3 regions of the Cytobacillus sp. FSL K6-0129 genome follow, and region 3 is predicted to be linked to each of the others. Evidence: riboswitches for the same ligand, from Rfam matches in the RefSeq annotation. Region 3 holds a riboswitch; each other region holds the start of a gene.
The links. A riboswitch is a leader RNA that binds a small molecule or an ion and turns the genes downstream of it on or off. The one in region 3 is predicted to bind S-adenosylmethionine.
Positions count from the first base shown of each region.

Region 1: linked by a shared signal. The riboswitch ahead of metE (5-methyltetrahydropteroyltriglutamate--homocysteine S-methyltransferase) and the one ahead of MHI57_RS11085 (methionine ABC transporter ATP-binding protein) in region 3 are both predicted to bind S-adenosylmethionine.
Region 2: linked by a shared signal. The riboswitch ahead of MHI57_RS17230 (O-acetylhomoserine aminocarboxypropyltransferase/cysteine synthase family protein) and the one ahead of MHI57_RS11085 (methionine ABC transporter ATP-binding protein) in region 3 are both predicted to bind S-adenosylmethionine.

Region 1 covers NZ_JBBOXM010000001.1:3,303,493-3,306,662, forward strand. The annotation lists gene metE (5-methyltetrahydropteroyltriglutamate--homocysteine S-methyltransferase) at 1-1,149, opposite strand, end outside; cobalamin riboswitch at 1,298-1,477, opposite strand; SAM riboswitch class I at 1,531-1,643, opposite strand; gene MHI57_RS16595 (DNA-binding protein) at 1,718-2,005, opposite strand; partial or broken gene MHI57_RS16600 (glycosyltransferase family 2 protein) at 2,288-3,170, shown strand, end outside.
Region 2 covers NZ_JBBOXM010000001.1:3,419,700-3,422,869, reverse strand. The annotation lists gene MHI57_RS17235 (DUF1648 domain-containing protein) at 1-443, opposite strand, end outside; gene MHI57_RS17230 (O-acetylhomoserine aminocarboxypropyltransferase/cysteine synthase family protein) at 778-2,055, opposite strand; SAM riboswitch class I at 2,343-2,434, opposite strand; gene MHI57_RS17225 (hypothetical protein) at 2,522-2,920, opposite strand.
Region 3 covers NZ_JBBOXM010000001.1:2,223,275-2,226,444, reverse strand. The annotation lists gene MHI57_RS11090 (O-acetylhomoserine aminocarboxypropyltransferase/cysteine synthase family protein) at 33-1,349, shown strand; SAM riboswitch class I at 1,437-1,541, shown strand; gene MHI57_RS11085 (methionine ABC transporter ATP-binding protein) at 1,655-2,680, shown strand; gene MHI57_RS11080 (methionine ABC transporter permease) at 2,673-3,170, shown strand, end outside.

The sequences.
Region 1 (3,170 bases), 1.1 Mb from region 3:
AGCAGTTCGTCTCTCGTTTATCTCATCTTGGATTTGCTCTTTTCCTTCTCTTATTCCTTTCGTTAGCACTACGATTTCTTGTAATTTTTCATCAGCAAAGGCGAGTGCGGTCTTTAATGTATGATCTAGTGTTTCTTCAATTTTGACTGTAACGGGTACATGCAATAAGCTGGATGAAGGCTGGATGATTAAGCGATCTTTCGGAACAATTGCTGTAATTTCTTCTAGAAGAGAGAGCTTATTATCAAGTTTAGCGCCCCAGATATTACGGCCATCGATGACACCTGCAGCTAATACTTTATCACTTGGGAAGCCGAATTTTTGTAAGGAAGCGAGGTTTTGACCTGCATCATGGACAAAATCAAGGCCGATCGCTTGCACAGGTAATGAGGTAACAGCTTCATAATAAGTGATGCTTTCAAAATACGTTTGTAAAATGATATTTATCTGTGGTGCTGCCTGGTGTAATGTTTGGTAAACTGCTTGATAGAGTGAGATGTCTTCTTCTGTGAGGGTAGTTGCTAAAATAGGTTCATCGATTTGTACCCACAAGGCACCTTCTTGCTGTAATTCTTTTAAAATTTGTACATAAAGAGGAACGAATTGATTGACGATTGATTTGAATTCACTTTCTTTATAGCCTTTTGATAATTTCACAAACGTAATCGGGCCCAAGATAACCGGTTTCCCGTCGATTTCAAGCTTCTCTTTTCCTTCTTTATAAAAGGCAAGTGGCCGGTTTTCAGCAAGTGTTGGCGTGAGGTTGTTGAGTTCTGGCACGATGTAGTGATAGTTTGTATTAAACCATTTGGTCATTTCAGCTGCCACGGCATCTTTGTTCCCTCTGGCAATATCAAAATACGTTTCGATATCAACTTTCCCACCTCTGTATGTAAAACGCTCAGGAACAAGTCCAAACATCACAGCTGTATCAAGGACATGATCATACAGTGTGAAATCGCCAACCGGGATGAGATCAACGCCAAGTTGTTTTTGCTTCTCGAGAGAGGATAAACGAATGACTTCCATTTGTTGCAGAAAAGTCTCTTTATTCAACTTACCACTCCAAAATTGTTCTAGAGCTTTCTTCCACTCCCGCTTCTCGCCAATTCTTGGATAACCTACATTTGAACTTTTTACTTCAGTCAATTTAAACACTCCTTTAGATTGTATTTTCTCAACAAAAAATCTCTCTATTTATTATTAAATGAGAGATTCATACGCAATATTAACTAGAGTTGAGACCATTTGATTTGCTCAACACGTATTCATCACTCCTCTCTATGCATCCGTAGAGTCTAAGTGCAAACAACAGACAGGTCTCCTGACTTCGGATTATCGCTCGTTATCCCTTCCCATTTCTATTATGAAATAGTGGTCAATGATAAGTCGCTCTCCTTCACAGTGGCGGGACCGTGCCGGCATTCCACCGGGCTTCCCTTTTAAGCAATCATGCATCTGTTGCCTTTGTTATTAAGTTTTGAAAATACAAAAGACCTCTCTAATTAAAAATAGAGAGGTCTTTATCCTCTCTTATTTGCCAAAGCTATTACACTTTGCAGGAATTAGCACCTTTTTAACAAATAATTGTTAAAGGTTGCTGGGTTTCATCGGGCCAGTCCCTCCACCTCTCTGAATAAGAGAATTACATATTTATAATATTTTGAATTTTACAGATAGATTAGCATAATAAATGGAAGCTGTCAAAATAAATTCTTCATGAGTGATATATATCATCAGATTCAAGCCACTTGCGAAATTTATGTAGATGGTAATAATGCTTGCCATTAAGAATGACTTTTGGTGCGTGAGAATGCTTCTGTAATAGATCCTTCATGTCTGCTTCACTTAAATAAAAGTAAAGATGAAGGTGGCTTTGCTCCACAAGTAAATGATTCATATTACCTTCATTTTTACTACTAAATTGCTTCAACCCATTGCCTATGAAATAGCCAAGTAATGCTAAACCGACGGCAATCCAAATAAAATTCAACTCGAATTCCAATTTGTACTCCCCCTTAAATACATATATATCTACTTTAACATCTCCTAACGAATAGTAATAATATATTTTTTAGTGCCGAATCGGATCAATGCCCCCATAATTAAACCAATCTACCCTGTCTATCGCACCATCTTTCATAGATTGTATACTTGTCCGAGAACAAAATTGGCCAAGCTGTATATATTGATATTACTTAGTGTTTTTCTCGGGTTTGTGATGGAAAAGGCTATAGTTAGCACAAAGGAGACTATTAATTTTGCTGAAGGAGAGAAGTGAAGTGTTATGAATCTATCTGTTATTATTCCCATTCAGAATGAAGAATCTACGTTGTCAGCCGTTTTAGAAGAGTTAGTGAAGATTGAGCCATATGAAATCATCGCTGTTTTGAATGGTTCAACAGATGGATCGGAGAAAATAGCGGAAGCATTTGAATGTAGAAAGCTTGTTTATAAAGAACCTCTAGGGGTGGATATTGGACGAGCAATTGGTGCAAGGGAGGCAAAAGGGGATACGCTTCTTTTTATTGATGGTGATATTGTCGTTAGAGCTCAGGAGCTACAAGCACTGCTTGATGGCATTCGGGATGGGGCTGATATTGCCCTAAATGATTTAAGCTGGACAATGAAGCGCCCCATTAGACCACATCCGACAGCAGTATCAAAGTTCTCTCTTAATCATTTTTTAGGTAAAGGTGAGTTATCCGTTAATTCCTTAGTCGCTGTTCCTCATGTGATGAAAAAATCAGCGCTTGATACAATTGGTTGGGAGAATTTAGCTTGTCCGCCATTAGCTCATAGTATAGCTGTGATGAAAGAATTAAAGATGAGTGCACCAGTAGCCATTGATGTGATTGCTACAAATAAGATTCGACCGAAACATCAACAGAAGATTACGGGCTCCTCTTTTTCATTTTCAACAAGTTTAATAATTGGTGACCATTTACGTGCAGTGGCCCAACTGATTGAAGAGAGAGGATATCGCGGTGGTTTAAACGATGGCAGGCGAAATCGGCAATCTTTTAAGGAATATGTACAAGCCTTTTCGGTAAAGGAAGAGAAACGAGCGAAGTATAGTGCGATTATTCCTGTAGGGAAGGAGCCGGATACGATTGCTGAAGTGATTGCTGAGGTAAAGAAGGCAGGCATTGATGAAATCATTGTTGTGT
Region 2 (3,170 bases), 1.2 Mb from region 3:
GCAAGTAAAAACACTGGCAGAAACCAAATGCTTAAAGAGTCCGCCCATCCTAATGCTACTCTAATGGATTGTATAAGTATAAAGCCGAATAATGCGAGGCAAATATTCTTTATGACATTTAGCATTTTTCTACTCGTTAAGTAAAATGCGGCTGCATTTGATTCATTGATGCGTGCAGGGTAATTATGAATATGAGGAAACCGTTCAAATATCCCCATCATGAACCATAGAAACACGCCGATAATTGGTAAGATAAATAATTCATATTTAGAACCCCACCGATCAACTTCCCCTGAAGCATTGTAATGACCCGGTACTTGTTCAGGTATAGCTGACCAAGAAACAACTAAGAATACAATCGACCCAATGAATACAATAAGACCAAGTATGTCGCATCCCCATTCCCATTTAGTACGAGGCAATTTAAGTACTGGTCTATCCATACCCCATTCCTCCTCTTTCCGTTCGTCTTTTTAATACATACGAAGGAAAGATAAAAAGGTTTCATCCATTAGATAATCAAAGGCAACTAGTTCATACAGGGAATTACGCGATGGCTCTATCCCCCTTTTCATGAAAGGAAACAGGCGCGTCGTAATGGTAAGATATCAGTGTTGATGGCTCTGTTTGAGAAAAATATTGTCATTCATACTGTATGAGGTGAATCGCCTGAGACATGCGATCAACAAAGTATATGGTAAAGGAATAAAGAATGGTTCTTTGATAAGCAGTTTAACTTCACACTTTTCACCCTTTATAATGCAAATCGTAATAAACCTACGTACATTGTTTTAACGCTTGCGTGATATCAGCCATCACATCTACAGGATCCTCTAAGCCAACAGAAAGGCGGATCATTTCGGGACTCACACCCGCCTCCGCTTGTTGTCCAGGTGAAAGACGAGCATGTGTTGTACTCGCTGGATGAATAATGAGCGTTTTCGCGTCACCAACATTTGCTAAATGTGATACCAGCTTTAGTGAGTTGATAAACCTTTTAGCTGTACTGATTCCCCCTTTGATGCCAAATGTAAAGATTGCACCTGCCCCACTCGGAAAATACTTTTTCCCGAGATGATATTGTGGATGGCTTTCTAACCCAGGGTAGTTCACCCAAGAAATATGAGGTAACTCTCCTAACCGTTTAGCCAAAACTTGTGCATTAGCGACTTGCTTTTCTACTCTGACACTTAATGACTCCAGACCTTGAATAAATAACCAGCTATTGAAGGCAGACAGCGTTGCCCCTAAGTCATGGCCAAGTTCAAATCTTGCTTTAAGAATAAAAGCTTTTTCCCTAGAAATTTCAACATAGCTGCGATTACCAATAGCAGGCTTTTTCTCATTAAAGGAAGGAAATCTTTCGTTACTCCATTCGAATCTTCCTCCATCTACAATCACCCCACCGATTGCCGTACCATGTCCACCAATAAATTTAGTTGCTGAATGAACGACTATATCCGCGCCAAATGCAAGTGGTTTTAGTAAAAATGGCGTAGTAAATGTATTATCTACTACTAATGGTAGGCCGTGACGTTTCGCTATCTCACTTAACTTTTCTAAATGTGCTACCTCCATATTCGGGTTGCCAATTGTCTCTGTGAAAATCGCCTTTGTCCTTTTATTAATTTTTCCTTCTAAAGATGTAAAGTCCGTCCCATCAACAAAATGAACATTGATACCGAATTTACTAAACGTTTCTGCAAATAAATGGTAGGTACCACCATAAAGAGCCTGTGTAGAAACTATCTCATCGCCTGCTCTTGCAAGTGTTAAAAGGGCAATGGAAATCGCTGCTTGCCCAGATGAAACAGCAAATGAGGCTACGCCACCTTCTAACTGTGCCATTCTCTCCTCAAACACTGCATTGGTTGGATTTGCATTCCTTGAATAAATAAAGCCAGGCTCTTGCATCTGAAATAAGCTTGCTGCATGATCGGTATCTTCAAACACATAGGATGAAGTCATGTATATTGGTACGGCTCTCGACTTTGTAACAGGATCTGGCACTTGCCCCCCATGAAGCGCTATTGTATCAAACTGGTGATGATTCATTTTTCATTCTCCTCTCACATTTCACTTATAATAAACAAACTCGACTCGGAACCATCTATCAGTGATGAGCTTTTGAATATGCCAGCACAATGGTTGTTTTTTCATAAATTGAATTTGAAACATCAATTTTTTATGTCCAACACCTTTTTTCAAGAGCAGAAAAAAGACCACTTTCAATAAAAAGAGATTGTACTCTTCCATCGAAAGCCGCCTTTAGTCGTCTAATCGGCATAGATAAAGCCCCTCTTGCTAAAGAAGAGGGGCTCACGATATATCGCCATATCCTCAACTTATCTATCTTGGAATTAGCACCGTTACCTAGTTTTGGTCGGTTGCTGAGGCTTCAAAGGGCCAGTCCCTCCACCTCTCTTGATAAATTGAATTTTTTAAATTTTAAGAGTCATTAATTATTAATCAGAATAACCTTATCATCCGGCGCTGTCAACAGCTTTTTATAATAAATCTTTTATGCAGCACAAAGTCTTTCTTTTGCCTTTATTACTGACACCCAATATTCAACTGGAGATACAAAGGATTGCAAATAATTCAGCTCTTTATTATACATAAGAGCCTCCACTAAAAGATAAACAGACGTATCATTTAAATCGTTAACAATCATATCAAGCAAAGTTGCTTTCATATTCATAATATCTTCATAATCATCGATGATAGCTAACTTATCATCTAAATATGAAAGAAAAGCTTGTAAATGAACAACCTCTTCTTGTAATTCCTTCCACCCTTTATCCTCAGCTAATACGTTTACATAATTAACAAATTGATTGTACTCTTCATGACTATCTCTTTTAATTTTCTCTGCTAATATATCAAAAAATACATGATTGGACATATCCTTGCTGTTCACTATTAGAGCACCACCTTTACTATTTATATAAAATTATAGACCTTCTCTTTTAAATATTCAATAAAATCACATGAAACTATTTTCAATTAAGGAGTCGGGTGGTGTGTAGTTTTAGTCTAAATTAAACCAAGTAGCTGGGATATAAGGGGGATACAATAATTTCTAATTTTTCTTACGCATTTGAATGAAAGGTGAAATCACCCTTCCACTACTAGATGCATATCCAGCTATTTATGTAAGCTTTGTTTTG
Region 3 (3,170 bases):
CTTTCCAATTTAAAAAAGAGGAGAGATGTAAAATGGCAGAAAAAGAAAAGCAACTTCGATTTGAAACAATTGGTGTTCATGGTGGGCTAAAACCTGATCCAGTAACAGGGGCAAGAGCGGTCCCAATCTATCAAAATAATGCTTATCAATTCCAGAATACAGAGCATGCGCAAGACTTATTTGGCTTAAAAGAAACAGGATATATTTATTCTCGTATTCATAATCCAACGGTTACTGTGTTTGAGGAAAGAGTTGCATTGTTAGAAGGGGGAACAGGCGCATTAGCATTAGCAAGCGGGCAAGCAGCCATTTACTTAGCTCTTCTTAATATTGTTCAAGCGGGTGATGAAATTGTAGCTGCCTCTAATTTATATGGAGGTACATATAATTTATTTACAGTCACTTTACCAAAGTACGGCATCAACGTTAGGCTTATCGATATTAATAATGAAGAGGAACTACGAGCAGCAATCAATGAGAAGACACGAGCTGTATTTGCCGAAACCATTGGTAACCCGAGTTTACAAGTACTAGATATTGAAACAGTTTCAAATATCGCACATGAACATGGTGTGCCGTTAGTGGTTGATAACACATTTGCAACTCCTTATCTATGTCGGCCAATTGAGCATGGCGCAGACATTGTTGTTCACTCTGCAACGAAATGGTTACTTGGGAATGGGACGACAATGGGGGGGATCATTGTTGACGGTGGTAAATTTGATTGGAACTCAGAGAAGTATCCAGGATTAAGTCAGCCGGATACAAGCTATAACGATATAGTATATAGTGAGGCACTGGGCCCTGTAGCATATATTACTAAAGCGAGAGTGCAGCTTCTAAGAGATTTAGGTCCAGCACTAAGTGCACAAAGCGCCTTCCAATTTACGTTAGGTTTAGAAACGTTAACGGTTCGAATGAAAGAACATATTGCTAATACGAAAAAAATTGTGCAATATTTAAATAATCATCCTGCTGTTAATTGGGTACTTTATCCGGGCGATGACAACCATCCTAATAAAGAATTAGCAGACAAATATTTATCTAAAGGTGCAGGGGCAGTTGTCGTTTTTGGCATATCTGGTGGGCGTGAAGCAGGTGCGAAGGTTATTAATTCGGTTGAGCTGTTCGCACATGTAGCGAATGTAGGTGATGCAAAAAGTCTTATTATACATCCAGCAAGCACAACGCATCAACAACTTAATCAAGATGGGTTAAAACAAGCAGGTGTACCTGAAGACTTAATCCGATTATCAATTGGAATTGAAAATGTAGAAGATTTGATCGATGATCTTGAATCTGCTATTGAAGCGGCAACCGGTATTGCTTCATTAAATATAAGGGTCTAACAACTATTATTTCAGATTTGACACCTACTTCAATGACATGATACTATTACACAGGTACACAAAAAAATTCAATATATTCATAGTTTGCTCTTATTTAGAGAGGTGGAGGGAAGTGCCCTTTGAAGCCCGGCAACCGTCATTTAATTGAAATGGTGCCAATTCACTCAAAGCATTAGCTTTGAAAGATGAGAGAAAGGAATTTTCATAACAAGCCTTTCTGCTCATAAGCAGGAAGGCTTTTTTTATAAACAATGGATATGCTATAAATGTGTTGGTTTTTCTGGATTGAAGAGGTGAAGTATAAAATGATTTCAATAAAAGATGTAAAAAAGATTTTCTCAACGAAAAACGGGAAAGTAAATGCAGTAGACAATGTTAACCTCGAAATTAACGAGGGTGAAATATTCGGTGTAATCGGATACAGTGGTGCGGGTAAAAGTACATTGATTCGTATGTTAAATGGACTTGAAATCCCGACGGAAGGCGTTGTATCTGTAGCTGGGAATGAAGTTTCTCGCATAAAAGGTGCTAGCTTAAGAAAGGCTAGACAAGAAATAAGCATGATTTTCCAACATTTTAATTTATTGTGGTCTCGAACAGTACGAGAAAACATTGCGTTTCCATTAGAAATTGCTGGTGTACCTAAGAAAGCGCGACTAGAGAGAGTTAATGAATTAATTAAATTGGTTGGACTAGATGGTCGAGAGGATGCCTATCCCTCGCAATTAAGCGGTGGACAAAAACAGCGAGTAGGTATTGCTAGAGCACTTGCCAATAATCCTAAAGTACTGTTATGTGATGAAGCGACAAGTGCTCTAGATCCGCAAACAACTGATAGTATTCTCGACTTACTTGTTGATATTAATGAACGTTTAGGGTTAACTATTGTGTTAATTACGCATGAAATGCATGTCATTCGCAAGATTTGCCACCGTGTGGCTGTCATGGAAGGTGGAAGAATTGTTGAAATTGGCGAAGTGCTAGATGTGTTCCAAAAGCCAAAAGAACCTATTACGAAGCGATTTGTTCAACAAGTGACCGAACCGGAAGAAACGAAGGAAACGATTACACATTTACTGAGTGCTTATCCAAATGGCCAAATTGTTCAACTTGGATTTGTAGGTGGTTCAGCGGAACAACCATTAATCACAAACTTAATTCGCCACTACAATGTAACAGTGAATGTATTACAAGGAAAGATATCCCAAACACAAAGTGGCTCTTACGGTACCTTATTTATTCATATAGATGGAGAGTCGGATGAGGTTACCCGCGCGATTGAATATATTCATTCGCAGAAGGTTGGCGTGGAGGTGATTTCCCATGCTTAATGAATGGCTACCAAATGTGGATTGGGAAAGAATGTGGGAAGCAACAAAAGAAACTTTATATATGACAAGTATTTCTGTTATAGCCACGTTTATTTTAGGAATTATTCTTGGATTACTTTTGTTCTTAACCTCTAAAGGTAATATATGGCAAAATCAGCTAGTTAATAAGATCATTGCGGCATTCGTCAATGTCTTTCGATCCATTCCGTTTTTAATCTTGATTGTGTTATTAATCCCTTTCACAAAAATGATTTTAGGGACAATGATTGGTGAAAATGCAGCATTACCAGCACTCATTATTGGTGCAGCACCTTTCTATGCAAGAATGGTGGAAATTGGCTTACGTGAAATTGATAAAGGTGTCATTGAAGCCTCTAAATCGATGGGTGCAAAAACAAGTACAATTATATGGAAAGTACTCATCCCTGAATCTATGCCAGCGCTTGTTTCGGGTATTACCGTTACAGCGATTGCGCTAGTCGGATATACG